DNA from 4 places in the Sporosarcina sp. AD_1 genome. Region 1 is predicted to be linked to each of the others. Evidence: riboswitches for the same ligand, from Rfam matches in the RefSeq annotation. Region 1 holds a riboswitch; each other region holds the start of a gene.

Region 1 (7,841 bases):
TGCTTCAGCTGTACATCCGCTTCCATGAAGAAGCCGAGTCAGATCCATCCTTAAATGACGAAGGAAGAGCCGCCTTTAAAGCGTTGGAGGATGGCGAGCCGGATGCCCTGGCCCTTTGGAAATGGTTCAAGGAGGAGTCGCTGAACGAATTCCAGCGCATTTATGATTTACTTGGCGTTACCTTCGATTCTTATAATGGCGAAGCCTACTACAATGATAAGATGGAGCCGGTTGTAGAATGGCTGGATTCGAAAGGATTGCTCACGGAATCAGATGGTGCGCTTGTTGTTGACCTCGGCGAGGAGATGCCGCCGTGTTTAATTAAGAAATCGGACGGCGCGACGCTATACGCAACGCGCGATTTGGCAGCGGCGCTCGATCGGAAATCGACTTATGGTTTTGAGCAATCCATTTACGTTGTCGGGAATGAACAAAGTCTTCACTTTCAACAGATAAAAAAAGTGCTCGGACAATTGGGCTGCGATTGGGCAGAAGACATTACACATGTTCCGTTCGGCATGATTTTAAAAGACGGAAAAAAGATGTCGACCCGGAAAGGGAAGCTAGTTTTGCTGGAGGAAGTGCTGAAGGAAGCCATTGAGCTCGCCAAGCGAAACATTGAAGCGAAGAATCCTTCCTTGGAAAATAAAGAAGAAGTGGCTAAAGCCGTTGGTGTTGGAGCCATCCTATTCAGCGACTTGAAGCAGCATCGGAAACATGATATTGAATTCGATCTGGAAAAAATGCTGCAAACCGAAGGCGAAACGGGCCCCTATCTCCAATATAGCTGTGCCCGGGCTCATGCTGTCCTGCGGAAGGCAGACGGGCGCGGAGAAGAGGGAATCTCTTCTGTAAATGATTATGAATGGGATATCATTACGCAGCTCCAGCACTTCCCGGAAGCCGTCCAAAGAGCATCCGTGGAACTGGATCCGTCCATCATTGCCAAATATGCAATCGATCTTGCGCAGGCTTTCAATTCGTTCTACGGTAATGTCCATATACTGTCAGGTGCGGCCAACCAATCGTTCCGTCTATCCCTTGTTCAATGCGTCAGCATTGTACTGGAGGAGTCCATGCGATTGCTTGGCATGCAAGCACCCCAGGAAATGTGATCATAATAACATGACCTGTGCAACCTACAGCACAGGTCGTGTTACTTTATATGCAAACGGTCATGCGAGCTCCGTTTTTCCATGCGTGCATCTGCAATTGATATAAATCAATCACTTTATAGGCTGCGGGCAATTCAAAAGTTATCGGAGCGATCCATGCCGCGCCATTATCCAAATAGCTCAACATATTGTTGACGAGGCGCACTTGAATGGCGACGATCTGGTTGAGCCTATTTTTCTGCCGAATTCGCTCCACATGCAAGGTGGAACCAGCCGAAACAATTTGTTTAGGCAATGAGGCATCCACTTGATCTTCAAAGAAGAAGTCTGGCTGCCTGGTCTTTATTTGTTGCCCCAGCAGTTCTTTCATCAGGCCAATGGCGGAGACTCCTCTCGTCTCCACCCCTCCTTTGTAAAACATCTGCCATGAACCGCACTCTAACACTCTCTCCATAAAGAGGTCAGACAGGCCCGCAGTAAAGGGCAGGCCTTCCTGCAACTGCCTAATCACTTGTTGATCTGAAACACGTAACCTCTTTTTCTCACTCTCCAGTGGAGGGATGATGCCCCACAATGCACTCACCAAATCTGTAGATAGTGTAATATACCCGTTGGATAAAGCCCAATACGTGTCCACCACTTTTTCAATCCGGTCCACTTGTTCCTGCTGCATTGCTTTCATTGCGAGAAATAGCAGGTCGTCTTCATTGGAAATGGATGCAGAATAAAACCGGGCAGTTAATTCCCGTTCTAACCTTTCCATGTCCCGTTCCGTATAACGTGTTTTTTCAAGTGTCAGGTATTCCGGAAACTTCCCATTAAATTCAGCGCCAATGCCATACTCCTGTTGAATTGCTCTCATCTTCCGTCTCCTTTCAATGAAAAAGAGCAATCGCCTGCCACTTCGGCAGAGCGATTGCTCATAATTGATCATTAGGAAACAAATTGGAACCCTAAAAAGCCCGATGGACCGGGATCCGTTTCGCCTCCACCTCTCAACCCCCGAAGAAAGTGTCGCTATGACGATGGATGGCAGGTCTCCTGGCTTGCGCTTCCTCCTTCCACCCGCCTTCCCATAGTTTGCCTATAGTGGCTCATCGGTGGTCGTCTGCGCTTACAGTTGCGGGGACAGCTCCGGATTTCCGGATTCCCTATTAAACCGTTACGGTACCATTTCATCGTTCAATATGTGCTATTCAATTTTTTCGAGACTTATACTTGTAGTTTAAAGCGCTCGACCACTTCTTGCAACTCATTGGCTATATTTTTCATGCGGGTCGTTGAATCTGCCACCCGTTCCAATTCCGTTTGCTGTGCTGCCGAGGACGCGCTGACTTGTTCCGCTGATGCCGCTGTCTCTTCTGATACAGCCGACACACTCTGGATCGAAAGCATCGCTTGATCCTTATTCGTCAGCATCTCGTTTAGTTCCGCATTTAATTCCTGAATGACTTCGCTCATCCGCTCTGTCAGTTCAGCATTTTGATGGAAAGAAGCTTCCGTACTGGATACTGATTCGTTCTGCCCTTCCATCGCTTTTAGATTCGTTTCAATAACTGCTGCCGTTTGGTTGGATTCCTCAAGAATCTCCTGGACAGTTTGCTGAATGACTTCAGTTTCCGTGCGGGATTGCTCTGCAAGTTTGCGCACTTCTTCCGCCACGACTGCAAATCCTTTGCCGTGCTCCCCTGCCCGTGCCGCTTCGATGCTGGCGTTCAAGGCAAGAAGATTCGTCTGAGCTGTAATATCATGAATCGACGTGATCACTTGATTGATCGCATCAATTTTGGATGACAACGCGCTCATTTGCTCCTTCACTTTCGCATTCATCTCATTCGCAGAAGCATTGTGTTCACGCAAATTCGCCACTTCCGACATCCCTTTTTCCGTCGATTCGATCGTTTGATGGGACAGGTCATTCATGCGTTGCGAAAGCTGGGACAGGATATTGATCTGCTCCGCCAGTTCCGCAATCACTCGGCTCGTTTCTTCCGTATCCTCTGATTGCTTGGAAGCCCCTTGTGCAATTTCATTTGTTGCCAATGAAACCTCCTCGCTGGAAGCTACAATTTCTTCAAATGCGTGGTGCACATGTGAAGAGGAATCGCTCAATTCATTCGAGGAACGCTGAACCGCCTGGATCGCTTCATTTGTCTGAAGAAGCATATCATTATACGCTTTTGCCACTGCGCCGATTTCGTCATTGCGGATATGCTTTTCATCCACAAAGTGCGTCATATCACCTGTTGCAGCCGTTTCAATTGATTTCTGCAAGAAGGCCAGCGGTTTTAATTGCTTGAAGATGAACCAGCCGGTTGCCGCCGTCATTAAGACGATCATAACGACCGCTGCCAGAATCGTCATGAGGAGAATAGCGTTGTACGTCTCCAATATTTTCGATTTCGGCACTACCGTTTGTACGGTCCAAACTTCTTCGATATTAGGGAGCGTAATAGGTGCGAACGAATTGAAAGCCACTTCATTCAACCCTTTGGAATCTACATATAACGTTCCGGCTTCCCCTTGGTTGAGCTTTTCTTTCACAGGCGCCCAGTCAATTGCATCTTGCATATTGGTGCCGTTCATTTCCGGCTTCAAGCTGTTAGCCGTCAAATCTCCAGCATCTGTAATAATGGAGGCATAGCCGCCATCCGGCTTAATTGATTGAACGAGATCATTTAGGAAATCAATTGAAATATCCGTCGTCAACACGCCGAAAAATTGCCCGGACTCTGTCATGAGCGGCACAGAAATGGTTGTCATCAATACCGTCTGGCCACCTGCATTATACTCATACGGTTCTGTCAAGACAGCGCGTTTTTCATTCTTCGGTACTAAATACCAGTCCCCTTCGCCCGGGTTGTCATACCCGCTCAACGGTTCCACGCCGATGCCATTTTCCTTTTTATACAAGTACGGCACGAAGCGATCTGTTGAATCTACAAGCCCGCTTTGAATATTGCCATCCAATGGGATGAAACCTTTTTCAAATACAGCTGCCATTCCCGTGGCATCTTCGTTCTTCTTCAAATTATTCTCGATAACATGAATCACTTCATCTGTCGTCAGATCATGATTTGCTTGCAATGTTTCAAATATGTGCTTTGTTGTATGAAGCATTTCATTCGTCCGGTCGAATCGCTCGCTGAGAATCGTTGCATTCAACTTGGAATTCTCCACGGCAAACTCTTCAGCGTCGGACATGCTCTGCTTATGTAAAAACGTGCTTGTTGCCACTGTGTAAACAACAAACAAGATGACAAACAACCCGATGATTAACCCGGATAACTTCCATGCAATACTATTCTTTTTTCTCACTGGGTGCTACCTCCTATTTCATATTCTATCTCTTATATCGTACGAACTAGTAAAAAATGAAGGTTTTGTGTCAATTAACCATTAAAAAAGCATTCCGAAAACGGAATGCTTTTTTACTATTTTTCTCGATGATTAGATTTGATCTGTCCAGTGAGTATTTTATTTTTCTTCCATTAAATACGACCGGGGCAATTACGAATAAATTCAGTAATCTTATCGATTGCAAATATCTAAGACAACCTGAACAGACTGCGCAGATTTATCAAGCGCACGCTTCTCTTCGTCGGTTAAGGGAAGTTCAATAATACTCTCAATTCCATTACCGCCAAGTACAGTCGGAACTCCTAGATAAATATCCTTGTAGCCATATTCTCCTTCCAAATAGGCGATGGATGGTAAAATACGCTTCTTGTCTTTAATGATCGCTTCCGCCATCTGGACGAGAGCGGCTGCCGGCGCGTAGTAGGCACTTCCGTTACCGAGAAGGGCCACAATTTCACCGCCGCCTTTTCTTGTCCGCTCGACAATGGCTTGAAGCCGGTCCGCAGGAATGATTTTATCAAGCGGAATTCCGCCCGCATTCGAATAGCGCACGAGCGGCACCATATCATCCCCGTGCCCGCCCAGAACGAATCCAGAGACATCCTCAACGGAAATGTTCAGTTCTTCCGCTACAAACGTATTGAATCGTGCGGTGTCCAGCACGCCGGACTGGCCGATTACACGATTTTTCGGAAAACCGGTCGTCTTGTAGCAGACGTAAGTCATGGCATCGACCGGATTGCTTAATATGAGAACGGTGCTCTCAGGAGCATATTGTTTAATCTGTTCTGAAACAGATCGCATGATTTTCGCGTTTGTTGTGACAAGATCATCACGGCTCATGCCTGGTTTCCGAGCGATCCCAGCCGTAACAATGACCATATCGGCATCTTGGATATCGGAATAGTCCGATGTGCCGATGATCATGGAGTCAAACCGCTGTACCGGGCTCGTTTGCAATAAATCGAGCGCTTTCCCTTTTGTCGGATTCACCAAGTCGGGGATGTCCACCAATACGACGTCGCCTAATTCTTTTTGCGCTATCATGAGAGCAACAGTGGCTCCGGTATGCCCGGCTCCGATGACGGCGATTTTATGTCTGCGAAATGCCAACTTAGCTCATCTCCTTTATCAATGCCTGCAAAAAAGGCTAGTATGATGCGTCAGGCTTTGACGGATCATTGCCTCTTGCCTGCAGGTGCCATTGCGTCTTATTACTTTTTAGCGGATTTCGGCTTTGCTGGTTCCGATTGCTTTTCCTGCTTCGGAGCCAGTGGTTCCACCACAGGAGCTGGCTTTACCATGCCGTAAACAGATTCATCCGGACGAGGGATAACATGGGATCCCAATAGCTCACCGACACGTGCAGCCGCGTCACGGCCAGCTTCCACAGCCGCCTGGACTGCACCGACATCGCCTTGCACGATAACCGTCACAATCCCGCCATCCACCATCTCTTGCTTCACAAGGGACACATTGGATGCTTTAATCATGGCATCCGCCGCTTCAATGGAACCGATCAACCCTTTTGTTTCAATCATTCCGATTGCTTGACTCATCGATTTCGCCTCTCTTCACTTCTGTAGAATCAATGATTCCTATGACTACCGCATCTATAGGAATCGGATTGTCTTTCATAATATAACGTGAGGAGCCGCCGCTCGTTATCAGGACTTCATCACCAATGCCCGCACCGATCCGATCTGCTGCCACCATTTGGGTCTGGATGGCATTTCCGTATGCATCAATCGGCTGGATAATCAGCAATTTCAACCCTTGCAAGCCCTCTTCCTTGCGTGTTGCCCATACGTTACCGATCACTTTTCCCATTCGCATGCGTAATCACCTTTTCTACTTTCTGAAGGAAATCGTCTTACCGAGTTCCCTCGCTGTATCTTTCGCAAGCGCTGTCACAATCGTTCCTTTTTCGAGGAGGATGTCCTGTTCCTGAATGGAACGGATATCTTCATTGGAAAGCAGCTTTTTCTTAAATTCATACGGTTTGTTCACGGGCTGGGGTGCGCTTTGCGGGACATGGTTCTCTGTCCTTGCTGTTTCCCCATTTTCTGCTCCCGGCTTCACAAGTCGTCCGATTGTTCCTTGTGTAATAAAACCTGCATTTGCCTCATCTGTGTCGATATGCATTTCCAGCCGATACCGTTCAGAGACGCGAATCTTCACATTTCGAAACGACACGGGACGGATGCCATCCGCCTCAACAGTTACATACTCGCCATTTTGCACGCCGAACCGCGAAGCATCGCCTGGCGCCATATGAATATGCGCTTGGGCGACGATCAAGCCCTCTTCCAAGTAAATGCTGCCTTTCGGGCCGATGAGTGTGATGCCAGCGGACCCTTCGATATCGCCAGACTCCCGAAGCGGCGGCTTAACACCTAACTTCATGGCGTCTGTGAAGCTCACTTCCACTTGGGAAAGGGAACGCGCAGGACCGAGAATGCGCACGCGTTCGATGCTGCCTTTCGGTCCTGCGACAACCACTGTTTCGTTAGAAGCGAATTGGCCCGGCTGTGATAAGTCGGACCGCTTCGTCAATTCATAACCCTTTCCAAACAGCGCTTCCACATGTTCAGGTTTCAGATGTACGTGGCGGGCAGAAACGGCAATCGGAACAGCGTGAGCCGGCAATGGGCTCACGTCTTTTGAAAGCTGGCCGAGGACTTCCCCGACAATCCGTTCAATCAATTGCTGATCCATTCCACTTCCACCTTTCTGCTGTTATTTTCGCTTTGGAATCAGCCTTCCATTTTAGGAAGGATCATTTCCAATTCGTTATGCGGTCTTGGGATAACGTGGACAGATAGCAATTCGCCTACACGCTGTGCTGCTGCTGCGCCTGCATCAGTTGCTGCTTTTACTGCGCCTACATCACCGCGTACGAGTACTGTTACGATTCCGCCACCGACGTGAACTTTACCGACAAGATTAACGCTAGCCGCTTTCACCATTGCGTCTGCTGCTTCGATTGATCCGATCAAACCTTTAGTTTCTACCATTCCTAGTGCTGTACCTTCTCTGTTCATGTTTGTTTCCTCCTAATGGGGTTTATTTTTATTTTTGCTATAAAACGTTGATTTTCCAATCAACTAAGTGTTTAACTGATACTCACTTCGTCAACTGCTTCACAATCTCGCTGACTAAGTTTTTCACTACTTCCGGATCGATGTCGCCATCGGATCCGACTTTCGTCAGGACCTCTGAGACGACCTGCTCGGTTGCAGCAGTCGGTTTCTCTTCCTGGTGGGAAGGGAGTGTAACTTCTTTTGTGCCGTATGCCATCCGTTTAATGTTCAGCAAGTGTTTTGCTGTTACGTTGTCGGATGTAATATTGCCTCCGAATGTGCC
Region 2 (7,841 bases), 150 kb from region 1:
AGGGCCGGGCTTCATGAATATCCGGTTGAAGACCGATTTCCTTGGCGATGTAGTGAAAGCGGTACTGGCCCAAGGAACAGATTATGGACGTTCTACATTTGGACAACACGAAAAAGTGCAAGTCGAGTTCGTTTCTGCCAACCCGACGGGCGACTTGCATTTAGGACATGCGCGCGGGGCATCCCTCGGCGATTCCCTCTGCAACATTCTTGATTTCGCGGGCTTCGACGTATCCCGTGAATATTACATTAACGATGCCGGCAATCAAGTGAATAATTTGGCTCTCTCGGTGGAAGCACGCTACTTCCAGGCACTCGGCATGGACAAGGAAATGCCGGAAGACGGCTACCACGGCCAGGATATTATTGAAATTGGCAAGAAACTTGCGGAAGAGCACGGAGACCGTTACACACAGATGCCGGAAGCAGAACGTCTTGAATTTTTCCGGAAGTATGGACTTGATTACGAATTGGAAAAATTGAAGAAGGACTTGGAAGACTTCCGAGTGCGCTTCGACAATTGGTTTTCAGAGACATCTTTATATACCGACGGGAAAATCGGCATTGCGCTCGATAAACTACGTAGCAATGGCCACGTCTTTGAAGAAGACGGCGCGACATGGTTCCGTTCCACGACATTCGGCGACGATAAAGACCGCGTGTTGATCAAAAACGACGGCAGCTACACGTACTTGACACCGGATATCGCGTATCATGAAGATAAAATCCGTCGTGGTTTTGACAAGCTCATCAATATTTGGGGAGCCGACCACCACGGCTATATTCCGCGTATGAAAGCAGCCATCGAAGCGCTTGGATACGATCGTGACACGCTCGAAGTCGAAGTGGCCCAAATGGTGCAGCTATATAAAGACGGCGAGAAATTTAAAATGAGCAAACGGACAGGGAAAGCAGTCACGTTGCGCGAACTGGTGGAGGATGTCGGCTTGGATGCCGTCCGTTACTTCTTCGCCATGCGTTCCGGCGATTCCCAAATGGATTTCGACTTGGATCTTGCCATTTCCCAGTCCAACGAAAACCCGGTCTACTATGCCCAATATGCACACGCGCGTATTTCATCCATCTTGCGCCAAGCGGAAGAAAAAGGCATGGTAGCTTCAACCGACCACGTAGACTTGCTGCAGTCGGAAAAAGAAGTTGAACTGCTAAAGAAAATCGGCGACTTCCCGAAAGTCGTCGCGGACGCAGCACGCCTGCGCTCGCCACACCGCATCGCAACATACATCCAGGAGCTGGCGGCTACCTTCCACAGCTTCTACAACGCAGAAAAAGTGCTCGACCCAGACAACCGCGACCTATCCGAAGCCCGTCTGGCCCTCGTCACCGCAACACGCACAACAGTTGCCAACGCCTTGAAACTCATCGGCGTCGCAGCGCCTGAAAGAATGTAAGGAAAACCCCCGTCTTTCCCGGTTCCGCGGGAGAGGCGGGGGTTGTTTTGTTATTCATCTGAACGGGGACCTTTGAATGTAGGACGTAACTGCTTGATATTTGTGTAACCGCTCGTATTTGCTTCCGAACCTCTCGTATATTTCGTTTACCGCTCGAATCACGTTTCGAACCTCTCGTAAAACTTTGTAACCGCTCGAATCTCGTTTTGAACCTCTCGTATAATTTTTTTACCGCTCGTATCCAACTTGCAACCGCTCAAATCACGTTTTGAACCTCTCGTAATAATTTTTTATCGCTCGTATCCGACTTGCGACCGCTCGAATCTTGTCCAGCCAGCTGAGGGGAATTTTGTAACCCGACGTACCACGTTTCGAACCGCTCGTATTTGCTTCCGAACCTCTCGTATGTTTCATTTACCGCTCGAATCACGCTTCCAACCTCTCGAATAACTTTGTAACCGCTCGAATCTCGTTTTGAACCTCTCGTAAAAATTTTTTACCGCTCGTATTCGACTTGCGACCGCTCGTATTTCCTTCCGAACCTCTCCAATAAATTCGTAACCGCTCGTATCCGGTTCCATACAGCTCGTATGTTTTCCTCGCCATATGAAATCCACCCGGCCCCAAATATAAATCGCCCTCACTTCCACACCAGGCATGCTCGCAGTATCAAGTCTACAACCGAAACCCCTTAAATTGTGAAGTGCATTCAGCGCGCCATCAGCTTTCCAATTACGTAATCCTCTTCGCGTACCAGCCGCTCCGTTCTCAGAATGTAAGCCACACCACAAACACAGGAAACTCGTCATTCCTCAACACTTGCAAATCCCTCTCCAACTTTCCGTCTATCGACAAGGAAATGTTTTATAGTATAATGGTTGCGTACACAATTACATATCCGAACATGAAGGTGCCCCGCCATCAACGACGGGGTTAAAAGGGAAGCCGGTTCGAAGCCGGCGCGGTCCCGCCACTGTAAGTGCGAGCTATCCGCCTGATGCCACTGGATCTGATCCGGGAAGGCGCGGTATGCGATTGAAGTACGAGCCAGGAGACCTGCCTTTGTGAATCACCCGCAACCCTACGAGGATAGGTTTGGTGAAGAGTCGGTGCGCTTTGGCGCGGCCGAATTTTTACTAGACGTTGTCCTCCGTTCATATGACGGGGGATTTTTGTTTGGAATCAATAGGAGGAAGACAGAATGAAGAAGTTTTGGCAGCTTTGGTTGACGGCTGTATTTGCCGTATTGCTTTTGACGGCATGTGGCACGTCGGATGAGCCGAAGAAAGAGGATGCAACAGAGCAAACAAGTGGACAGACAGCTGGCGATGCCGAGCAGGCAGCTCCTGCGTTCCCGGTGACATTGACCGATGCGGTTGGCAATGAAATTACATTTGAGGAAGCACCTAAGAAAATTGTTTCCTTGCAAGCGAGCAACACAGAAATCCTTTTCGCTCTTGGTTTGAATGATGAAATTGTCGGAGTTACTGACTTCGATAACTATCCGGAAGAGGCACTGGAAAAGGAAAAAGTCGGCGGCATGCAATTCAATGTCGAGCAGATTATTGCCATGGGCCCAGACGTTGTGTTCGCGAATGAAATGGGACAAAGCTCCGGTGAAGAAGGCTGGCAGCAAATCCGCGACGCGGGCATTCCAGTGTTTGTCGTGAAAAATGCGATGAACTTCGAAGAGACATATGAAACGATCAACACGATCGGAGAAGCAACAGGTAAGACGGAAGAAGCTGAAAAAATCGTAGCGGACATGAAAGCGAAAGTGGACGAAGTCGTTGCGAAAACGAAAGACGTCGAGACAAAGAAGCGTGTCTTCGTTGAAACATCCGATGCACCTGACATTTATGCACCTGGCAAAGGGACATTCATGCAGGAAATGCTTGATATGATCGGTGCTGAAAACGTTGTGACGGCAGATGGCTGGGCATTGATCAGCCCGGAAGAAATCGTGAAGCAAAACCCTGACGTCATCATCGTCATGTACAGCTATGTGCCGGATATCGTGGAGAGCGTGAAAAACCGCGACGGCTTCAGCGATATTACAGCTGTCAAAGAAGACCGCGTCATTCAAGTTGATGAGAATATGACGAGCCGGACAGGTCCTCGCCTGGCGCTTGGCCTGGAAGAAGTGGCTAAAGCCATTTATCCAGAGGCGTTCGGTGAATAAAACAGGCATCGCCTACATCGTGAGTGCCGCCACACTGGCTGTGGCGGTATGGCTCGGTGTATCCATCGGAACCGTGAAAGTGCCACTGAGCACGTTCTGGGATTCGTCGGATACTACAGCAACGAATATCCTATGGAAAATCCGCATGCCGCGTGTCCTATTGGCTGGCCTTGTCGGTGCATCGCTTGCCATTGCGGGCGCTGCGTTCCAAGGATTGCTGAAAAATCCGCTAGCCGATCCATACACCCTCGGAGTGTCATCCGGCGCCTCGGTAGGTGCGGTTGTGACACTCTTTTTTGGCTTATCCATTCCGATGCTGGGCGCGTATACGTTGCCAATCTTTAGCATGGTCGGCGCCGCGGTAACGATGTTCCTTGTTCTCGGATTTGCGAGACTCGTCGACCGTTCCATGAAGATGGAGACGATCATCTTGACGGGCATCATTTTCGGGTCGTTCCTCGGCTCGGTTCTGTCCCTAATGATTGCGCTGACAGGGGAAGAGCTGCGGCAAATTATCGGCTGGCTGTTAGGAAGCGTGTCGATGCGCGGCTGGAAATATATCGTTATGGTGCTGCCGTTCGTTATCATTGGCTCTTTCATCCTCTGGCTCAACCGGCGAGAGCTGAACGCCATGCTGTTCGGCGAAGAGCGGGCGCATCATTTGGGCGTCAACGTTCGTCGCCGCAAATTTATGATTCTCATAGGCGGTTCCATTTTAACGGGTTCTGCTGTGGCGGTGTCCGGAACGATCGGCTTCGTCGGACTCGTTGTCCCTCATATGACAAGGCTGCTATGGGGAGCGGATCACCGTCATTTACTGACGCTTTCCTTCTTGAATGGAGCCACGTTATTAATAATTTGTGATCTAATTGCACGGACGATCATTTCACCTTCAGAACTTCCTGTCGGTGTCATCACTTCTTTCATCGGTGCACCAGTATTCGCATACATCTTTTATCGACAGAGACGGAAAGGGGCCATGTAAGATGCTCAAGGTGCAAAATCTGTCAGGGGGATACGGGAAGGAACCGGTCGTCCAGCATATCTCATTTGAAGTGAATAAAGGAGAAATTCTCGGCATCTTAGGCCCGAACGGAAGCGGGAAATCAACCTTGCTGAAAATCATCTCTGGTATTTTGCCGAAACAGGAAGGCACTGTTGAAATCGACGGGCAGGATGCGAGTGTTTATTCACAGAAACAATTCGCGCAAAAAGTCGCGGTGCTGCCGCAGCTTCATGCCCATGCTTTTTCGCATTCCGTCAAAGAAACCGTATCGCTCGGCAGATATCCGCACCAGTCCGGGCTATTCTCAACTTGGTCCAAAGAGGATGAACGAGCGGTGCAGGAAGCGATGGCGTATACCGGCGTAACCAAATACGAACATACACCGATTGAAATTTTGTCAGGCGGGGAGCAGCAGCGAGTCTTCGTGGCCCAGGCGCTGGCCCAGGAAGCACCGATTTTATTGCTGGATGAACCGACAAACCATCTCGATATTGCACACCAGCAACAACTGCTTGATACCGTGCGCAGCCATGCGGTTGAAAAAGGCGTCACGGTCGTCTCGGTTTTCCATGATATCAACCTGGCTTCTCTCTATTGCGATCGGCTTCTGCTGATGGAGAAGGGACGCATCGCCATGATCGGCAGCCCGCTTGATGTAGTTAAAGATTCTATGATCAGCAGTGTTTATGAAGCGCGGGTCAAAACCCAGCCGCATCCTGAATTGCCAAAACCGCAGATGACGCTCCTTCCTGATACAATGGATGAAATGAAGCCATTCATCGTCACGAAAGAGCAGTTTGAGGTCTCCTCAAAACATGTTTCGCTAACAGCCGATCAGCCGCTAAAAACACTATCTTCCGCTGTGCACAATGCTGGAATGGGCTGGTATCGGGCTTTCGTCAACCGCCATGTCGATGCGAATTACAATTGTGATGATGTTCAAGCGGAAAATGCGGCCTATCTGGAACGGGAAGGCTTCCATCTGACGGAAACGGTCGGCATGATGACGGCTGTCACGACGGAGCATGTAGAAATCGAAGAATTTAGTGGAGAGTTTGGTTCCATTATTATTGCTGTCACGGCCGGTGTCGGCAATGCGGTCGATGTGTCGAAGACGCTAACCCGTGATCAGGAGCAGCGCATCGGGACGATCAACACATGGGTAATCGTCAATGGACATTTACCGGATGAGGCATTTATCCAAGCGATGATTACTGCGACCGAAGCGAAGACCAAGGCACTTCAGGATGAGCAAATTTTGGATCCACTCACCGGGACAATTGCGACAGGCACGTCGACGGATAGCTTGTTAGTGGCAGCAACCCAAAGGGGAGAAAGGCTACCGTACGCGGGTCCCATTACGCCTTTAGGCAAACTGGTTGGTCACGGCGTGTATGAGTGCACAATCCGCGCCATTCGCGCGTACAAGAAAGCGAAGGGATGGACGGTATGATTCCCGCACATTTTATTGCCATCACCATCGGGTTTGTTCTCGATCGCATCATCGGGGATCCACCGAGCTGGCCCCATCCTATCAGATGGATCGGCACGTCTATTTCAAAATTGACTAGTTTGCTGAATCAAGGACGATACCGCTTGGCGAAAGGGGCAGTCCTGTTACTCGTCATGATTGTCATTGTAACAGCTGTCGTCCTAGCTATTGTCGGCATCGCGTATCAAGTCAACCTATACATAGGCATCTTGGTCGAAGCTCTTCTGATCGCCATCGGCTTAGCACAGAAAAGCTTGAAGGACGCCGCGATGGATGTTTACGAACCTCTTGCTGCGGGAGATATGGGGAAGGCGCGCGAAAAGTTGTCCTGGATTGTTGGAAGGGATACGGAGCATTTGCAAGAAGGGGAAATTGCACGCGGCGCCATCGAGACGGTTTCCGAAAATACGGCGGACGGCGTGACATCCCCCTTATTTTGGGCGTTTCTCTTCGGGGCACCCGGATTATGGCTCTATAAAACCGTGAATACGCTCGATTCCATGGTCGGCTACCGGGATGAACGGTATGAGCAATTCGGCAAATGTTCGGCGCGTGCGGATGATGTATTGAATTTCATTCCCGCACGGATCACCGGTTTCCTCATGATGCTGGTGACCCGGAATGAATCCGGTACGCCTTTCTCCAAGCGGCTTACAGGGTGGCTCCGGGATGCTGGCAGGCATCCGAGCCCGAACAGCGGGTATTTGGAAGCGGCGACTGCATGGCAGCTTGGCGTTAAACTTGGTGGAACCAATACATACAGAGGCGTTGTGTCGAACCGTCCGGAAATTGGGCCGGACACGACACCGCTTCGCGCGATGCATATTCAAAAGGCCATCCGTCAAATGCATACAGTGGCGTTTGTTTTTTGGCTTGTGATGACCGGAGTAGGAGTGTTGATTTATGCGATTGCCTGATCATGGGGCGAACCCCCGTCAGCTCTATAAGCGATTCGGACTGGAGGCGCCGGAGCAAATACTAGATTTTAGTGAGAACTGCAATCCGGAAGGTCCACCGCAAGCTGTGCTGGATGTATGGCCGGATCTGATGTGTAAGTTATCTTCCTACCCGCATCCAGACGGTGAGCCCTTTAAGCAAGCAGTGGCTGCTTTTCACGAAGTGGATGCATCGAGATTGCTCGCAGGAAATGGAGCGGCGGAATTGTTGGCGCTTTTAGCGGCACGGTATCGCGACAAACGGGCGATCGTCGTCCATCCGACGTTTTCAGAATATGAAGCGACTTTGCGGGCAAACGGAGTGAACATCCAGCCAATTGTGGCATCGGAGGAAAACGGTTTTCAATTGCCGCTTCAACCGATATTGGACGCTTTGGAGCAGGCGGATGTCATCTACCTTTGTACACCGAACAATCCGACGGGCATCCTGCCGACTCGGGAAGAATTGAAGGCTATCATCTTGCGGGCAGGAGAAGTCGGGACTGAGGTCGTTCTCGATGAAGCGTTCATTGATTTTGTGGATGAATCCTTGTCCTTCATCCCCGAACTGGATGCATTCACGCACGTGATCGTCGTACGTTCGATGACGAAAATGTATGCGATTCCCGGTATTCGCCTAGGGTATATCGCGGCGGATCCATTCATTATCGGAGAAATGAAGAAGACAGCTCCCCACTGGAACGTGAACGGCATTGCAGCTGAAATTGGCGCGATCTGCCTAGGTGAACAGGAGTACCGGGAGCGGGCGATCGGACATGCGAAAGTAGAGCGTGAAAAAATGGCCGCCTTTTTAA
Region 3 (7,841 bases), on a different contig from region 1:
AACAACTCAAACATGAAAATCATGAGCAACATTTCCATCACGGTTGGAAATGGCAGCCCCGTGCCTGATTCGACAACTGTGGCCAATAGCTGCATCGGCATCTGGTTTTGATGAAAGGTAGTAAGCGCCAGCCAAAACGCAGGCAGCATCCCTCCAATTACAATTCCTGAAAAACGAAGCAATCGTTCAAAGGAGCTAAAAATAACCGGATTCTCATTATCTTCTCCCGACTTTAGTAACAGACCAATATTAGCTGGTGTAATAATTCCATACGCTGTACCGTCTACAAATATTAGAAAGCGCCCCCTTGCGAGAGATTGCACCGCATGGTCCGGCCTACCTGTTAAGTCATGAAGTGGAAATAAAAGTGGGTTTTTTTCCACCTTTTCCATTAGAATATCTCCGCTAAATACAACATCGATATCCACTTGACTTAAACGTTGCTGTAGAGTTTGCAATGTTTTTTTATCCGCAATATCATCAAAATACAGAAGAGCTACAGTCGTCTTGCTCCTTCTACCTAATTCAAACTTCTCTACACACAAAGAATTCGTTGGAATCCGTTTACGAATGATCGCTATATTTGTGGCAACATCCTCAATAAAGTCATCCCGAGGGCCTTTTACCGAGACTTCCAATTTTGTTTCTTCCGGATTTCTGTTCGGCTTATGAGCTATGTTGCTGGAGTAGATCTCATCGGGGTCTTCGAAGCAAAGTATAACGTTTCCTGTATATACCAAAGAAATAATGTCACTTTTTTTCGTGAGTTTTTGAATCGCAGGAACGTGAAGTTGCCCTATAACATCTCGACCCGTCTGCATCTTTTCCGTTCCTTCGCAAAACTCTTGCACTCTCTTCACGACTAGTCCATGTAATAATTGTTGATCGACCATTGCTTCACAAATAACAAAGACCACTTTTTGGTCTTTAAATGTATACTCCTGAAAAAGAATATCCGCAGATTTCTCAAATAGTTTTTTTAACGTGTCCACCGTAATTGCATCTTCTGCAGACTGCATGCTTCTCATCACCCATCTTCAGTTGGATTCTGTTTTGCTTTCTTCGTTGATTTTCGGGAGAAAAAGGTTAGAACGGTAAAAAATATAGACAGCAGAACGAAGGTTGCAAAGCTGCCCTTTAACAAATATTCACCTTTTAATATTAGAAATTTATGATCGCTCAAAGTCAGAAGCGGGATGCATATAAAGAAGAAAGCAGGGGCAATTACCCTCCATACTTGTTGCTTCTTTTTTTCCCACCCAAGTAAATCAATTGCGATATATAGAAGGAATCCGACCCGAATAAAAGTCCCGGTCAACCATTGATAAATGGAGAGAAAGTCAACATGCTCAATAAACCGTCCAATGCTGACAAGTCCCCATTCCTCATAAGCCGGATACCTTTGCTTACCAGCTTCAACTGGACCAAATTCTGTGATAGCGCCTATGTACGGGCCTATTGTTAAGAACAACAGAATCATGAGGATGATGAAAAAATGTTTAAAACGCAGTGGTTTTTTACTGCGATGCTGGATCAACAGCAATAAGGTGATTTCAACGAAACCAGACCCGGGATATATTGCCCCATGTACAATCGGTTGAAAACCATGTTCAAAAAAGGGCTGTAACAATTCATAATTTTTCACTTTGATATTGGTGAAGGACACAAAAAAGCCCAATACGACAACGACAGCTAACACAAGCACATTAGCCATCACAATAACGGACAGGCTCGTCGTGGCAAAATAAACGCAAAGTATCACATAAATCAGCAACATGAAAACAAATGGAGTTTCAGGCAAAAAGGTTGCGTTCACCCATTGCAAGGTTTCGTCGATTGTAAAGGATGCCAAAATAAGCAGGTACAACGCGATGGCATACCGAACAAAGCCTGAGCCCACTTTTCCAAGTTTTTCTTGCAACCAATCCTTTGCAGGGACTCCGTTCATTTTTTTTACTACGTAAACAAGAAGCAGCAGCCAGGGTACTGCAAAACCTGCCGCCAATAAAACGGAAGCCCATCCGTCCCTCCCGGCCTTTTCTATTAAGGGCGGCAGTATAGTGACATGATTTTTGAGACCAATTACGGTCATCGCTAAAAAGATGATATGCAAAATACTGATCTTGCCCGAGTTTTTCATGTAACAACCTCTATCGTTTGTTTGTCCTCTTATTCTTGACACCATACAATGTAAATATAACCAGTTGATTGAAAAACACGATATTCACGCCCTTCTAGATGGATTCCTGTCAACGACAAAAAATGCAGACAAGAAGATAACCTGTCTGCACGAGAAATAGCTATTCATTTTTCTGTCATGGTAATCTCATTAGACTTGGATTCAAGAACCCGTTTCCAATACGCCCAAGCCTCCAAATATGTATCCAAATCATGAGGATGCGCTTGCTTACAGATGCCGATCCGAGTGTATAACTGGAACACAACTTCCTTGATCAGTCGGGATGTATCCATCTGTATAGAGTCCAACAGTTCAAAAGAGGAAAAAAGCGCTTCTACTGTAAGGTCATCCGGAGAAGAACAAAAGGCATACGTAAAATCATAGAGGACAGGCCCTATAATAGGAGAAGGGTCGATGACACCTGCCAGGCACTCGTTCTTGAACACGAAATTATGGACACCCGTATCCCCATGCAAGTAATATTTCACTTCGTCTGCATCATACATCGCCAGTTCCTCGACAATCAACTCCATTATGGAATGGTCTTCATTGGATAATAAATCCCCTACATTTTCATATGCATATTCTAAGCTCTTTCTGTTAAAATCCGACCAAGCCGACCTTGGCTCGCCTCCCACCCGGCCCCAGGGCCATTGTGGGTCGAACGGTTTATAATGATTTAACACCCGTGTCACGAGAAGTTTCATCCATTCCGACTTCGGCCCCCGATTCGTATGTGTCGTGCCATCCGTGTATTCATATAGTATCCATCCATCTTCCACGTCGACAGCATATACTTTCGGGAATAAATCAATTGTTCTATATGAGTCATAAAATCGCTCGACAATCCCAATTCCGATTGGATGATCGTACTTTAAAATATACTTTTCCTCTCCTGAAATGAAATACACACGTCCACTAGTTGTCCCACTTTTCAATTCTACGAGATCATAGTTTCCGATCGGAATAATGCCCTTGCTTTGGAGTGTTTTAATCATCTATTTGGCACCTTACCTTCTTTTTGAAACTTACAATGGCCATCTTCCGATTCACCAACGAGAGTAAACCCATTCTCCGCATAAAATTCCGCTAACTTATTATGTCCAGATACACAATCCAGACGGATCGGTTGATGATGATTATTAAAAATCCATTGCAAGAGGTACTGTCCAAACCCCTTCCTCATCATGTGAGGTGCGACTGCCAGCCGATGAAGATAAAGGACGTCAGCTTGGTCCTCATTTCCCCATATGTATTCATCCCACTCACTTTGGCGCGGGTAAAGCGTAAAGGTGGCAACCATCTCGTTGTCCAGATGGACCACATATGTATCTCCCGACTGGACGGCCTGCCTGATCTCTTCATCCTCTCCGCCTTCCAACAAAAATCCCCATTGATCGATCTCATTCGCTTTCAGCCATGTCGCTACTTCTTTTAATAAGGTGATGACCGGTACAGCATCCGTTGCGCTCCGTATATCAAGTGCTTGTTTTGTCATGAGATCCTCCCCTTTTCTTACTCCTTACTTTCGCTTTCTCCCCGTCAGATTCCTCTTACTAGAGAGGTGAATTTGTAAAAGTGGCGAATAGATCCAGTATAGGAGGATGGCTAATGAAAAGAATTGCGCTACTTTTGATCATGTTTCTTTTAGCTGCTTGTAACAAGGAAAAGTCCTTTGATTTTCCACCATATGAAGGAAAAGATTTATCGATAGGCGTCATTGGAGAACAACCCGACATCGATTCAGACAAGATTCGATTCCAAGAGCTATCGTTCGATGAGTTGCTGCATGAAGTAAAGACCATCCCTGAACGATTCGATGCGATTTTTATCATGCCGGAAGAATTATCCGAAGCTGCCGATGATGAACTAGCCGAGATTTATAAGCAATTGACAATCCCCACCATTTTTATTGATTCAAGAAAGAGCTATTTCCCTTTTGTAACAGAAGGAGTGTCATTCGAATCTGCTCCTGACATGGGACACGGCTATGCTTCTGGGATTTTGTTCGTCGGCAATCTGAGAACGTATGAATTCGGACTCTACAATGACATACGAACGGAAGAAACCATTAAAGCAACCTATACTACCATTTTCGACACGATAGAAAAATTAAGTGTTTATAATGATAAACGAAAATAGAGGAATCCCGTAAAAAACATCGAATATATATTCGTATGAAGCGAGGGGGTTAAGTTGATGGTTTTAGAAACATTGAAGGTAAACAAAATGAGTTGGGATGAAGTGGCACATCGCTTTTATGGGCGCAATCCGCTTCCGGACTATGGGCCGCTTGCGCCGAGCGAAGAAGACTTGCAGCTACTTGGGGATGTGGCAGGATGTAAAGTGCTGGATATCGGCTGCGGAAGCGGCCATTCACTGCTTTATATGAATGAACGAGGTGCCGCCGAGTTATGGGGAGTTGATTTATCCCATACACAGATCGAGACAGCTAGAAATGTGCTGACCGATGTGACAACACCCGTACAATTATTCGAGTCGCCAATGGAGAAAGATCCTGGTTTGCCGAGCCATTATTTTGATATCGTTTACTCGATTTTTGCACTCGGCTGGACGACAGATCTTCAGGCAACCATCCAAAATGTCCATCGATATTTGAAAACAGGCGGGACTTTCATTTTCAGCTGGGAGCATCCGCTGCATAGCCGTGCGAGACTAATGGATGGCGGCCTCCACTTGGATAAGTCGTATCACGAGGAAGGTCCGTATGATCACGAAGCGTGGCACGCACCCGCTATCATGCAGCAATTGAAAGTAAGTACATATATCAATACGCTCGCCGACCACGGTTTTCAAATTGAGAGGGTCATCGAGGACGTGGCTCTCACAGAGGAAGATCGCGAAAAGCATGAAAATCGCTGGTACTCATATGAGAAAGCAACAAAGCTGCCGACAACGTTAATTATTAAATGCAAGAAATTATAAAACAAAAGTCAACTGCGCCTGAACTTCATAACCCAAGCGCAGTTTTTTCGCAGTTATATTGAATAATCCATTTCACTGCATCGAGCAGGTTTTCAGCAATGTAATCAGGCTCGATGTCCGCCCACTTATGCTTGTAGTCGGTGCAAGAACTTATCCCCCATCCAGTTAACACGAGAATCTTCTTCGCACCGACTGCGTGAGCTGCCAGCATGTCCGTCGCTCCAACATCACCAATAAAAGCCGTATTCGATAGGTCGATACCGTGTTTCCTTGATGCTTCCCACAATAGGCCCGGGTTCGGTTTATGGCATTGACATCCGTCTTCTGGACTGTGCGGACAAATAAATGCATCATCAAACCCATACGACTGGAACTCCTCTAGAAACTCCTGCGTGGAGGCTTGGCCCTTGCTAATCCGATGCTGGTTTGTGCAAGCAAACATCTTAATATGATGTTTTTTCAACAAGGCAAATGCCTCACGACTGAAGGGATACAGTGTAAAATCTCTTGGATGAATAAAATGTCCGGTTCCCCCTATCGTGCCGTCCCGATCAATAAAGACTCCTTGAATTCCCCCCATTTTCCTTCCCCCTTCCCTTCTTTCATCATAACGTAGTTGTAAAACTATTTCGATAGAATGGTTGACAGAAAAATTTGGACATGCTACCTTTAATCAAATCGAATAGCAGACGGAATAGGTGATCTGAGAAGTCTCAGATCTTAAATGGGAAGCCGGTGAGCAATCGAATCCGGCGCGGTCCCGCCACTGTGACAGCCTTTGTGCTGAAGCCAGATACCAGCCTAGTTCAACAACGCTGTAAACCTACGGTCGATAGGGAGGTGTTAGATGGATACGCGCAGGCGAAGTGCGTGCTTTTTTGAGCATGCCTTTCAAAATACCGTACATTTCTGACTCCCCGTTGGAAATGTATTTTTTTATGCAATCAAATAAGAAAGGGTGGACTACATGACAACAATCAGCAGCACAATCGGATATCCCTATATCGGTGAAAACCGGGAATGGAAGCGCGCGCTTGAAGCGTTCTGGAACGAAAAGATTCAAGAGGAGGAACTGGTACAAACGATGAAGGAACTGCGGCTTTCCTTCCTTCAAAAGCAAAAAGAGGCAGGCATTGACGTCATTCCCGTTGGAGATTTCACTTTCTATGACCGCGTGCTCGATACCGCCGTTATGTTCGGCATGGTTCCTGATCGATACAACTGGCGAGGCGGCCAGGTATCGCTTACAACCTATTTCTCGATGGCCAGAGGAAATAAAGAAGCGGTCGCCTCTGAAATGACGAAATGGTTCGATACAAACTATCACTATATCGTGCCGGAATATGGGCACCGGAAACTCACCTTGACGGAAAATAAGCCCCTAACCGCATACAGAGAAGCTAAGGAAGTTCTCGGAATTGATGGCAAGCCTGTCTTGATTGGCCCCTATACATTTTTAAAACTATCAAAGGGTTATGAAGATCACGAGATTCCCGCATTTCTTCTTCAGTTGCTTCCGCTGTACGAGCAAATTGTTAAGGAACTTGCGGCAGAAGGCGTGCATTGGGTGCAAATTGAAGAACCGATTTTATCTACCAGCATTACTCGCGATGAAATGAAGACAGTGAAGGAGATTTATTCCCAGCTAAAGAAAGCCGTTCCGGAAGTAAAAATCATGCTGCAAACGTATTTCGATGCAGTCGAGTGGTATGAGGAGACAACCGCCCTTCCTGTAGATGGCATTGGGCTCGATTTTGTGCATGGCGGAGAGGCAAACTTGAAGAACTTGCGGACGTTTGGCTTTCCGGCAGATAAATATTTCGGAGCCGGCCTCATTGACGGACGCAATATTTGGCGGGCAGATCTTGGAGCGAAATTGGATATAGCAGATGAGCTGCTGCGCTTCGTATCAGCTGATAAACTTTGCATCCAGCCTTCCTGCAACTTGCAGCATGTGCCTGTCTCACTAAAATCCGAAACACAGCTAGAAGAGGCACTTCAGGGAGCACTCGCCTTTGCTGACGAGAAACTGTCCGAAATCCAGATAATCACTAAAGGCATCAATTAATCACGTGCATCCGTACGCGACGATATTGAAGAAAGTGCCGCCGCATGTAAACGTCTCGCTGCTTTACCCGAGCGGAACCGGGCGGATTTGGATTCGGAAATAAGAGCGCTTGGCAATGGAGACAGCAGCCGTAATCTTCCTTACGCAGAGCGCCGGATTGCACAACAAGCCGCTTTCTCACTGCCCTTCTGCCAACGACAACGATCGGCAGCTTCCCGCAGACCCCTGAAGTGCGCAAGACGAGGACCCAGTGGAGAAAAGGCGAGCTGACAGATGTGCAATATGCGGAATTTATTAACGCCAACATACGCGAGTGGGTTGAAATCCAAGAAGAGATCGGACTGGATGTTTTCGTTCACGGTGAGTTCGAACGGACAGATATGGTGGAATACTTCGGAGAGAAATTGGACGGATTCGTATTTACCGAAAAGGCATGGGTCGTCTCATATGGGTCGCGTTGCGTGAAACCGCCGATCATCTATGGCGATGTCGCATTCGTTGAACCGATGACCGTCAAGGAATCCGTCTACGCGAAATCACTGACGGACAAGCCGATGAAAGGCATGTTGACAGGACCGGTGACCATCCTCAACTGGTCATTTGTCAGAGATGACGTGAGTTGGGAAACTGTCGCCAACCAACTGGCCC
Region 4 (7,841 bases), on a different contig from region 1:
AATAATAGCAAGCGCCTTTCCGACGTCACCGAACAACGTGACGAGCGTGTAAACGAGCGTCATGAAAATGACGCTGATAAAGAACCCAAAGACAATGAACCATGCCGGATTATTCGCCTTTACACCTAACAGCGTCAGGTCCCCGACGGTAACAATTATCGTTTGAAGAAATCCAATCGTCAGGAAGGTCATCAGCTTGCCGACATAGACTTGGCGTGCGCTCATTTCCTCAAGATTTTCCGCGTCCGTCGATAAGAGGGAAATCAATAATAGGCAGCCGACCCAGATGGACAGCACCGTATAAAACGGCGTCATCCCAGTGCCGTAGTTCTTGATGGGGAACAATTTATTCTCATTCAACACGATGGGCTCTTCGAAAAAGCTCCGTTCTGCCTGTGGGTCATTTTGCAGTAGCTGAATGATTTCATTAATATCCGTTTCGCCTTTTACTTCCCTGATCCTATTCGCTAAGCTTTTCACCTTTTCCGAGACATAAGGATATTCCGCCATCACTTGGTCGAGCATGCCCTGTCCGTCCTCCAGATGAGTAGAGGTGCTGGATAGGACGAGTTCCACCTCCGGAATGGTCGTTTGAATTTCAACGAGCATGGACCGTCCTTGCTGCAATGTGGCTTTCGCCCGTTTCACTTCGCTTCGCACGGTCGGTTCGATTGTCTGCTCATATTCGGCAATAAACTGATCGAGGCGAACGGAAACACGGCCTGAGATATCTTGAAGGTCAGCAAGCGTTTGTTTCATTTGTTGCTCCTTGCTTTCCACAAGCCCATTCAATGCGCGTGCATTCGTTTGCGCTTCTGTCATGAGGGCTTTGATTTCCCCTGTCCGGTCAATAGCATCCTGCAATCGTTTATCGCGTTCTGGATTTGCCGGGACGCTCTCCCCTTCCTCAGTTGGTTTTGATCCAGCCGCCATATCACGGAGCCATACTAGATCTGCCTGAATGGCATCCACTTTTCCAATGGCATTTGTCATTCGGGTATCCACTCGTTCTTTTGCTTGGTCCAATTCTGTGAAATCGATTTGGACATTCCCGACTTTCGTCAGAAAATCATTTGTTTCTTTCGATATTCGGGATGCTGTTTTTAAATCTTGTTGGATGGTCGGCGCCATTTCGTTTAGTCTGGCTTCTGCTTGATTTAAAAAACCGAGCGTCCGGTCAATGGTGCCCAGCCCTTCCGAAACTGTCTGCTTTGCGGCCGGCATTTTGTTTTCCGCCTGGCGAATCAACTGTCGTGCCGACTTTGCATCATTCCGTGTGCCGACCAGCGTTTCATGAATGGCAGGCAACTTCTGCTCTATATCAAAAATATAATTTTCAAAACGCTCAATGTCCGGCAAGTCTTTTTGAATTTCAACTCCGAGTTGATTGAACAGGTCAAAAATGACTTCATTTACAGTGGCAATGAACTGGCTGCTCACCTTCTCCACAATGACACTGGCCCCTTTTTCTGTAATCTTCGGGGCAATGGAGTTCAATTTCTCGTTCACGTAATAATCAATTTGGGATTTTTCAGGCTCACCAGAAATAACCGTTCCAAGACGCTCCGAAAAATCTTCCGGTATGATCAAAACCGCAAAATAATCACCGTATTCAATACCCTCCATTGCCTGCTCACGGGTTGTGAAGTTCCAGTCCATATCCCGATTATGCTTCAGGGTGTCGACAAGCTGTCCGCCCACATCGATCGGTTCATCCCGAATGGTTGCCCCTTTGTCTTCATTGACAACTGCTACCGGTAACCGGTCCGTGTTCGCATACGGATCCCACGAAGCATATATATTCAGCCACGCATACAAAGAAGGGAGAATGATCAGTCCCCCGATAATGACCGCAGCGACCCAGTTGCGGCTCAAATTTTTTAAATCCGATATATAGATGGACCAGCTTTTGCGCATGTTGCCACCCTCTCCATTTCCACATTTCGCCCAAAGTATACCCTTCCTCCCGGCTGCCGAATCATGGCACTGTTCCATGCCTTCAATTTGAATGATACAATCGTCTAGTTGAATAAATAATTGAAAGAGTCATAGAAACCTATGTGAATGGGGAATCCGGTTAAAATCCGGAACTGTTTCCGCAACTGTAAGTGTGGACGAAGTGAGAATATGCCACTGTTCGTAAAGAATGGGAAGGCTCTCACCGGGAATGAAGCACAAGTCAGGATACCCGCTTTTTCAATGTGTATTTTGCTCCTTCGGAAAAAAGGGAAGATACGACATATTGGATTAGTAGGCACTTGTTGCTATAGATCTGTTTGTCGCCACCCATCTCCCTGGGTGGTTTTTTTCATTGGCACCAGAAGCGGAATACATCATTTAGAAGATATTCTTACCAAACAACCTGACGTCATTGTCACGACTACGTCGTATAGTCCGGACCCTGTCAGCGAAATCAAAAGCCGTGAAGGCTGGGATACATTACAGGCGGTAAAAGAAGACCGTGTCATCCAATTGGACAGCGATATGATGTCAAGACCAGGACCACGCATCGGAGAAGCAGTTGAGCTGCTAGCAAAAGCAATCTATCCTGAGAAATTCGAATAAAACGGACAAGCCAGGCGCGAGTGAGGGCCTGGCTTTCTTATGGCCTTAATTAGAAAAAATCGTACAACCCATCCGCGAAGTAAAAATACTCTTCCTTGCTGATGTGAGACCCATACCCCTCAAAGAAAAACTCCCGGTCCTCTGCCTTCTCAAACATCCCTGGTTTCGGCCGGATCGCGAGAGCCACATCATACCGGGGATCGCCGAATCCCCCTCCACTCCAATCGATCAAGCCGGTCACTTTACCGTTTGCACCAAGTACATTGTCAACAGTACAATCGCCGTGAATTAATGTCTGTTTCACCGCTTTTGGCTTGGATATCTTTAACCGTTCCAGCAACTCAGCCGTGCCATCGACTTGATAATGCTGCACGTTGTACTGAGCCGTTTCAAGCTGCCGGTCCAACCAGTCCCCTTCTTCTTTAAGCCCCCGCGGACATGGAGCTGAATGCAAACGGGCGAGCAGCTGGCCGAACTGAAACAACAAGGAACTGCGCTGCACTTCATCCGTCTCCCGCGAGAGCGCTGAGCGGATCGGTTCTCCCTCCAACACTTCTAGTACGAGCCATTGCCCGTCCGGTGTCGTCGTGCTCCCAAAGACTATAGGCACAGGCAACCCCGAACCCATTAAGTTTCGCAGCACATACTCCTCCCGCACGAGCCAAGATCGAAACAGCTCCTCTTTTGCCCGCTTTATAATATATGGACCTTTCTCTCCATCCACAATCCCTACATCAGAAGTATGTCCTTGCTTCGGAAACCGGATGTCGTGAATGGCCCCTGTTATGTAAATCAATTCGTGTGGTATCTCTTCTATGGTTAATGGCGTTGTCATGCAGTTCCTCCTACTGACTGTTTTGTTTTTACCGGTATCTGGATCTTGGTTCTGGCGTTTGTACCGGGGTTCTGTATTCAGCACCAGGTTTCTGGCATTTGACCCGACATGCCGATTCATTTCAGGATCCCGCTATCATTTATTGTATCAAAAGCAAGTCCTATTAAGTGTCTCTCTTCTTCTCGTGGCGAACGCCAATAACTCGTAGCGAACGCCAATAACCCGTGGCGAACGCCAATAACTCGTGGCGAACGCCAATAACCCGCGGTGAACGCCAATAACTCGGGATGAACGCCAATAACCCATGACGAACGCCAATAACCCATGACGAACGCCAATAACCCATGACGAACGCCAATAACTCGGGATGAACGCCAATAACCCGCGGTGAACGCCCGACAAACGAACCCCCACAGGCAATCGTTTCCATGACGGCACGTGTGGATAATTGATTCACACTTGCTGCCAGCTCAAATTCTCGTACCAAACCAGCTAAGAAGGGACCATTCAGTACTGCCGGAATTTATATGGACATACACTTGCCATAGGAATAGGAGGAGGTTCTGTATGGCATCATTGCCACTCATCAGTATTTTCATCTCATCATTTTGCACATTGCTCGGAGCCCTGCCGACCTTATTTATTGCCAATCTATCGCACGGAAAAAAGGACAACTTGCTTGCGTTTACGGCTGGCGTCATGGTCGCCGCCTCTACTTATAGCCTTATTCCTTCCGCTCTCAATCTTTCCAATATGACGGTGCTTTGTGTAGGCATTCTATTAGGGGCACTCGTTTTGACTTTGCTTGAACAAACCCTCCCGCACAGCGACTTGGAGCATTCCGACACCATGCCAGCGGGTGCGTTTCTGCTGTTCATCACGATGGCGCTGCACAATATACCGGAAGGCCTGTCCGTCGGCGTGAGCTTTGCCAGTCAAGTAGAAGACTTAGGACCACTGGTCGCTTTGGCGATTGGCTTGCAGAATATTCCCGAAGGCTTCTTGCTCGCGCTCTTTCTCATTACACAAGGGACCGGCCGGTGGAAGGCGTTCGGCTATACTTTTTTAGCAGGGTTTACTGAATTCGCTTCCGCATGGGCCGGCCTGCTTTTCGGGGGACAGCTTTTTGTGATAGTGCCGTATGGCCTGGCTTTTGCTGCAGGCGCCATGTTATTCATTGTCTATAAAGAATTGATTCCGGAGAGCCACGGGCATGGCCATGAACGTTCTGCGACCTTCTCCTTCATTCTCGGCTTGCTAATGATGGTTATTTTGACGGGTTATCTGGGTGAATAAAAGAAAAAGGACCTTCTCTTATCCACGGGAAGGTCCTTGCATTTACTGGTCATTTGAATATTGTTGATGGCGTTTTACTTCGTCCTGCGCTTCTTTGCGTATCTCGTCAACGCGCTGCTCCGCCTTTTTAGCCGCATCATTCGCAATGGAGGAAGAATCCCCTTGATTGACAGTCGGATTGTGATCTTTATCTCCTGCATAACTTTTTGACAATCCAATCACTCCTTGTCTCGTTTCCCATTAGCATTCCCGATTGGCCTTATTTGAAACATAAGACTGTGGAATTTTTAAATTAATATATAGGTGCTTCTCCTCTTATAAAAGTCTGCAGTTTACCGATATATTCGGTATCATCCTAATCCAGAGGTGTTATTGTGGATCATTCAATCACATCCATGTCGGACCATCATCATATTCCATACCTTGTTGCGCTGTCTTATTTAATTGCAACAATGTCCGCATACGCCTCAATTGTCTTAGCCCGGCGTGTAACGTTCACCCGCCAATCAGCTAAGCGCATTTGGCTTATACTCGGAGCAGGAACGCTCGGAATTGGCATCTGGTCGATGCATTTCATCGCCATGCTCTCCTACCAATTCCCGGTCCCCGTCTATTACAACACACTGCTTGTCGCTATTTCAGTGGTGATTGCGATTGTGGGGTGTTATTTCGGCTATTTCATAATATCCGTGAATCATAAAAGCAAAATCCGTTTTTTTCTCTCTGGGATAATTATGGGGTCTGGCATTGCATCCATGCATTACGTCGGCATGGCAGCACTTGAAGCAGTCACCATCGTCTACAATCCGGTTTTATTTGCGATTTCCCTATTGATCGCTGTTGCGGCTTCTTGGGTCGCCATCTGGATCGGCTTCCTCTCCCCTTATGCCCGCCGAGACATGTCATGGAAATTAAAAATAGTTTTTTCTCTCATTATGGCTGTTGCGATCACCGGCATGCATTATACCGGCATGGCAGCGGCGACATTTTCCAGCATGACAAATTCCGGTCCGTTTCCAGATGGTTTGGATACGACACGTCTTGCTTGGTTCGTGGCTAGCGTAACCCTGTTCATCTTTGCCCTATTTTTCTGTTCCATCATTTTGGATCGTCTCTGGCAGAAAAGGGAACTGGTCCAAAATACGTTATTGGATTCCATCGCAGACGGCATTGTCATTACGGACCAAACAGGGACTATTTTGCACGCCAATCCTTCATTCCGCCAATTCATGGGAGAAGTGGATTCTGAACAACGGTTCGAAAAACTGCAGCATTACCATCCCGAATTAACGGAACAGATTATGAGTAATCAAAACTTTCACGTGGCGATCCATTCATTAATTCTGGAAGTGAAGCGGCGTCCCATCCAAGAGGAAGCCCTTCACCATTCCCTTTGGTTCCTGCGGGATATTACCGAACAGATTGAAAATGAAAAGCAAATTTCTTATATGGCATACCATGATTCACTTACAAGACTTCCGAACCGCCATAAGCTTGATGCCACACTTGCCAGTTGGTTTGATACCAAGAAAACCATCGGCTGTATTTTCTTAAACGTTGATCGGATGAAATTCGCTAACGACACACTTGGCCACCAAGCGGGAGATCAGCTTCTCCGCCAGATTGCCGGCCGGCTGGAAATAATCATTTCAGACAAAGGCTTTCTCGCCCGGGTCGGCGGAGATGAATTTGTCGTCCTGTTAGCGGATGGCCATGCGGCAGATTGTTACCACCTGGCAGAGGCTTGTGTATCTGGGATGAATGAACCCCTTTCCATTCATGGCTCCCAGCTGGCCGTCTCCATCAGTGCTGGCACCTGTGTCTTCCCGGAAGACGCTGCCAATCCGAATGAATTGCTTCAGTTCGCAGATTTGGCTATGTCCGAGTCCAAACGGAATGGGAAAAATCAAGTGACTGCCTTCACTTTGGAGCTAAACGACCAATATCGTAGAACGCTTCAAATCGAAGAGGCCTTGTCCATAGCGATCGACCAAGATGAACTTCATCTCGTATATCAGCCGAAAGTGACAGTGGGAACGGGTAAAGTGAAAGGAGTCGAAGCGTTGTTGCGATGGATTCATCCGGAGCATGGCTTCATCTCGCCTGCAGAGTTCATTCCCATCGCGGAGGAGAAAGGGTTAATTCATAAAATCGGAGACTGGGTCTTGCGGGAAGCCTGCCTACAATGGGGCAAGTGGCAGCGAGAATTGGAGGAGCCGCCGATGATGGCGGTAAACATTTCACCTCTCCAACTCGCAAGGGAGGACTTTCTGCCAGGTTTGCTACGTATTTTAGAGGAAACGAAAATGGATCCGAGCTTTTTAGAACTGGAGCTGACGGAATCCGCCTCGCTCGGCCTGGCTGAAAAGACGAATGGCCGCCTTAGTCACTTGCATGATTTGGGCATCCAAATCTCGCTTGACGACTTCGGCACCGGCTATTCCTCCTTTAGCAATTTAAAAGAACTGCCGATTGATGTGCTGAAAATCGACCGCTCCTTTTTGCATAATCTGATTGGCAATCCCGGGCAGGAAGCCATTGTCCGCTCGATCATCCAGCTCGGCCATAACTTGAATTTGCAAGTGCTTATGGAAGGCGTGGAAGAGAAGGAAGAAGCCGAATGGCTTGAAAAAGAGGGATGCAATCTCATTCAAGGCTATTATTTTGCAAAGCCGCAATCGGCTACGGACCTCGGGAAAATGCTGCAAGGAAACGCCATATAAACCCGGCATGCGTCACATGCGCATCCGGGTTTTTCATTTATTTTTTGAATCTGCTGCAAGCGGCATGCTACAGTGTGAGTAGTAAAAGATTACGGGAGGATTTATGGATAACAGAATACAAGCAATTGCAGATCGAGCACAAGCTGAATTCGGTCTTGAAAACTATCGCTTGGGACGCCATGCGATAGTTCAAAAACAGGACGTCCTAGGAGAACCCTATTATCAGCTTTCTATGGAATGGTTTCCGTTTTCCGCAGGGGAAGTAGAAGAAGATGAGAATCCTGAAGGTACCGCTGTCATTGATTATCATCTTCAGGAAGAACGTTTCGAAAGTATTATTTTTGTAATGGAGCAATCTGATTCAACCCACCGGCCATTTGAGACAAGAACGGTGGAGGAGATGGCATCCTTTGTAGAACGAA

What was found. A riboswitch is a leader RNA that binds a small molecule or an ion and turns the genes downstream of it on or off. The one in region 1 is predicted to bind cobalamin.
Region 2: another riboswitch for cobalamin. It lies ahead of ACSW3C_RS09840 (ABC transporter substrate-binding protein); the one in region 1 lies ahead of ACSW3C_RS10555 (hypothetical protein).
Region 3: another riboswitch for cobalamin. It lies ahead of metE (5-methyltetrahydropteroyltriglutamate--homocysteine S-methyltransferase); the one in region 1 lies ahead of ACSW3C_RS10555 (hypothetical protein).
Region 4: another riboswitch for cobalamin. It lies ahead of ACSW3C_RS07710 (ABC transporter substrate-binding protein); the one in region 1 lies ahead of ACSW3C_RS10555 (hypothetical protein).

What each region holds. Positions count from the first base shown of each region.
Region 1 covers NZ_JBPVIR010000004.1:414,881-422,721, forward strand. The annotation lists gene argS (arginine--tRNA ligase) at 1-1,115, shown strand, start outside; gene ACSW3C_RS10555 (hypothetical protein) at 1,162-1,977, opposite strand; cobalamin riboswitch at 2,130-2,306, opposite strand; gene ACSW3C_RS10560 (methyl-accepting chemotaxis protein) at 2,328-4,433, opposite strand; gene mdh (malate dehydrogenase) at 4,647-5,588, opposite strand; gene ACSW3C_RS10570 (BMC domain-containing protein) at 5,690-6,034, opposite strand; gene ACSW3C_RS10575 (EutN/CcmL family microcompartment protein) at 6,009-6,311, opposite strand; gene pduL (phosphate propanoyltransferase) at 6,327-7,193, opposite strand; gene ACSW3C_RS10585 (BMC domain-containing protein) at 7,232-7,519, opposite strand; gene ACSW3C_RS10590 (acetaldehyde dehydrogenase (acetylating)) at 7,602-7,841, opposite strand, start outside.
Region 2 covers NZ_JBPVIR010000004.1:269,865-277,705, reverse strand. The annotation lists gene argS (arginine--tRNA ligase) at 1-1,411, shown strand, start outside; gene ACSW3C_RS09850 (hypothetical protein) at 1,668-1,841, opposite strand; gene ACSW3C_RS09845 (hypothetical protein) at 1,838-2,017, opposite strand; cobalamin riboswitch at 2,303-2,489, shown strand; gene ACSW3C_RS09840 (ABC transporter substrate-binding protein) at 2,613-3,593, shown strand; gene ACSW3C_RS09835 (FecCD family ABC transporter permease) at 3,586-4,578, shown strand; gene ACSW3C_RS09830 (adenosylcobinamide amidohydrolase) at 4,580-6,052, shown strand; gene cbiB (adenosylcobinamide-phosphate synthase CbiB) at 6,052-7,008, shown strand; gene cobD (threonine-phosphate decarboxylase CobD) at 6,995-7,841, shown strand, end outside.
Region 3 covers NZ_JBPVIR010000007.1:193,511-201,351, reverse strand. The annotation lists gene ACSW3C_RS15190 (spore germination protein) at 1-1,019, opposite strand, end outside; gene ACSW3C_RS15185 (GerAB/ArcD/ProY family transporter) at 1,028-2,140, opposite strand; gene ACSW3C_RS15180 (aminoglycoside phosphotransferase family protein) at 2,305-3,177, opposite strand; gene ACSW3C_RS15175 (GNAT family N-acetyltransferase) at 3,174-3,677, opposite strand; gene ACSW3C_RS15170 (hypothetical protein) at 3,791-4,321, shown strand; gene ACSW3C_RS15165 (class I SAM-dependent methyltransferase) at 4,379-5,125, shown strand; gene ACSW3C_RS15160 (HAD-IIIA family hydrolase) at 5,151-5,705, opposite strand; cobalamin riboswitch at 5,805-5,944, shown strand; partial or broken gene metE (5-methyltetrahydropteroyltriglutamate--homocysteine S-methyltransferase) at 6,093-7,841, shown strand, end outside.
Region 4 covers NZ_JBPVIR010000003.1:295,124-302,964, forward strand. The annotation lists gene ACSW3C_RS07705 (YhgE/Pip domain-containing protein) at 1-1,917, opposite strand, end outside; cobalamin riboswitch at 2,027-2,210, shown strand; gene ACSW3C_RS07710 (ABC transporter substrate-binding protein) at 2,299-2,565, shown strand; gene ACSW3C_RS07715 (phosphotransferase family protein) at 2,615-3,400, opposite strand; gene ACSW3C_RS07720 (hypothetical protein) at 3,564-3,857, opposite strand; gene ACSW3C_RS07725 (ZIP family metal transporter) at 3,968-4,696, shown strand; gene ACSW3C_RS07730 (hypothetical protein) at 4,739-4,909, opposite strand; gene ACSW3C_RS07735 (bifunctional diguanylate cyclase/phosphodiesterase) at 5,071-7,419, shown strand; gene ACSW3C_RS07740 (hypothetical protein) at 7,523-7,841, shown strand, end outside.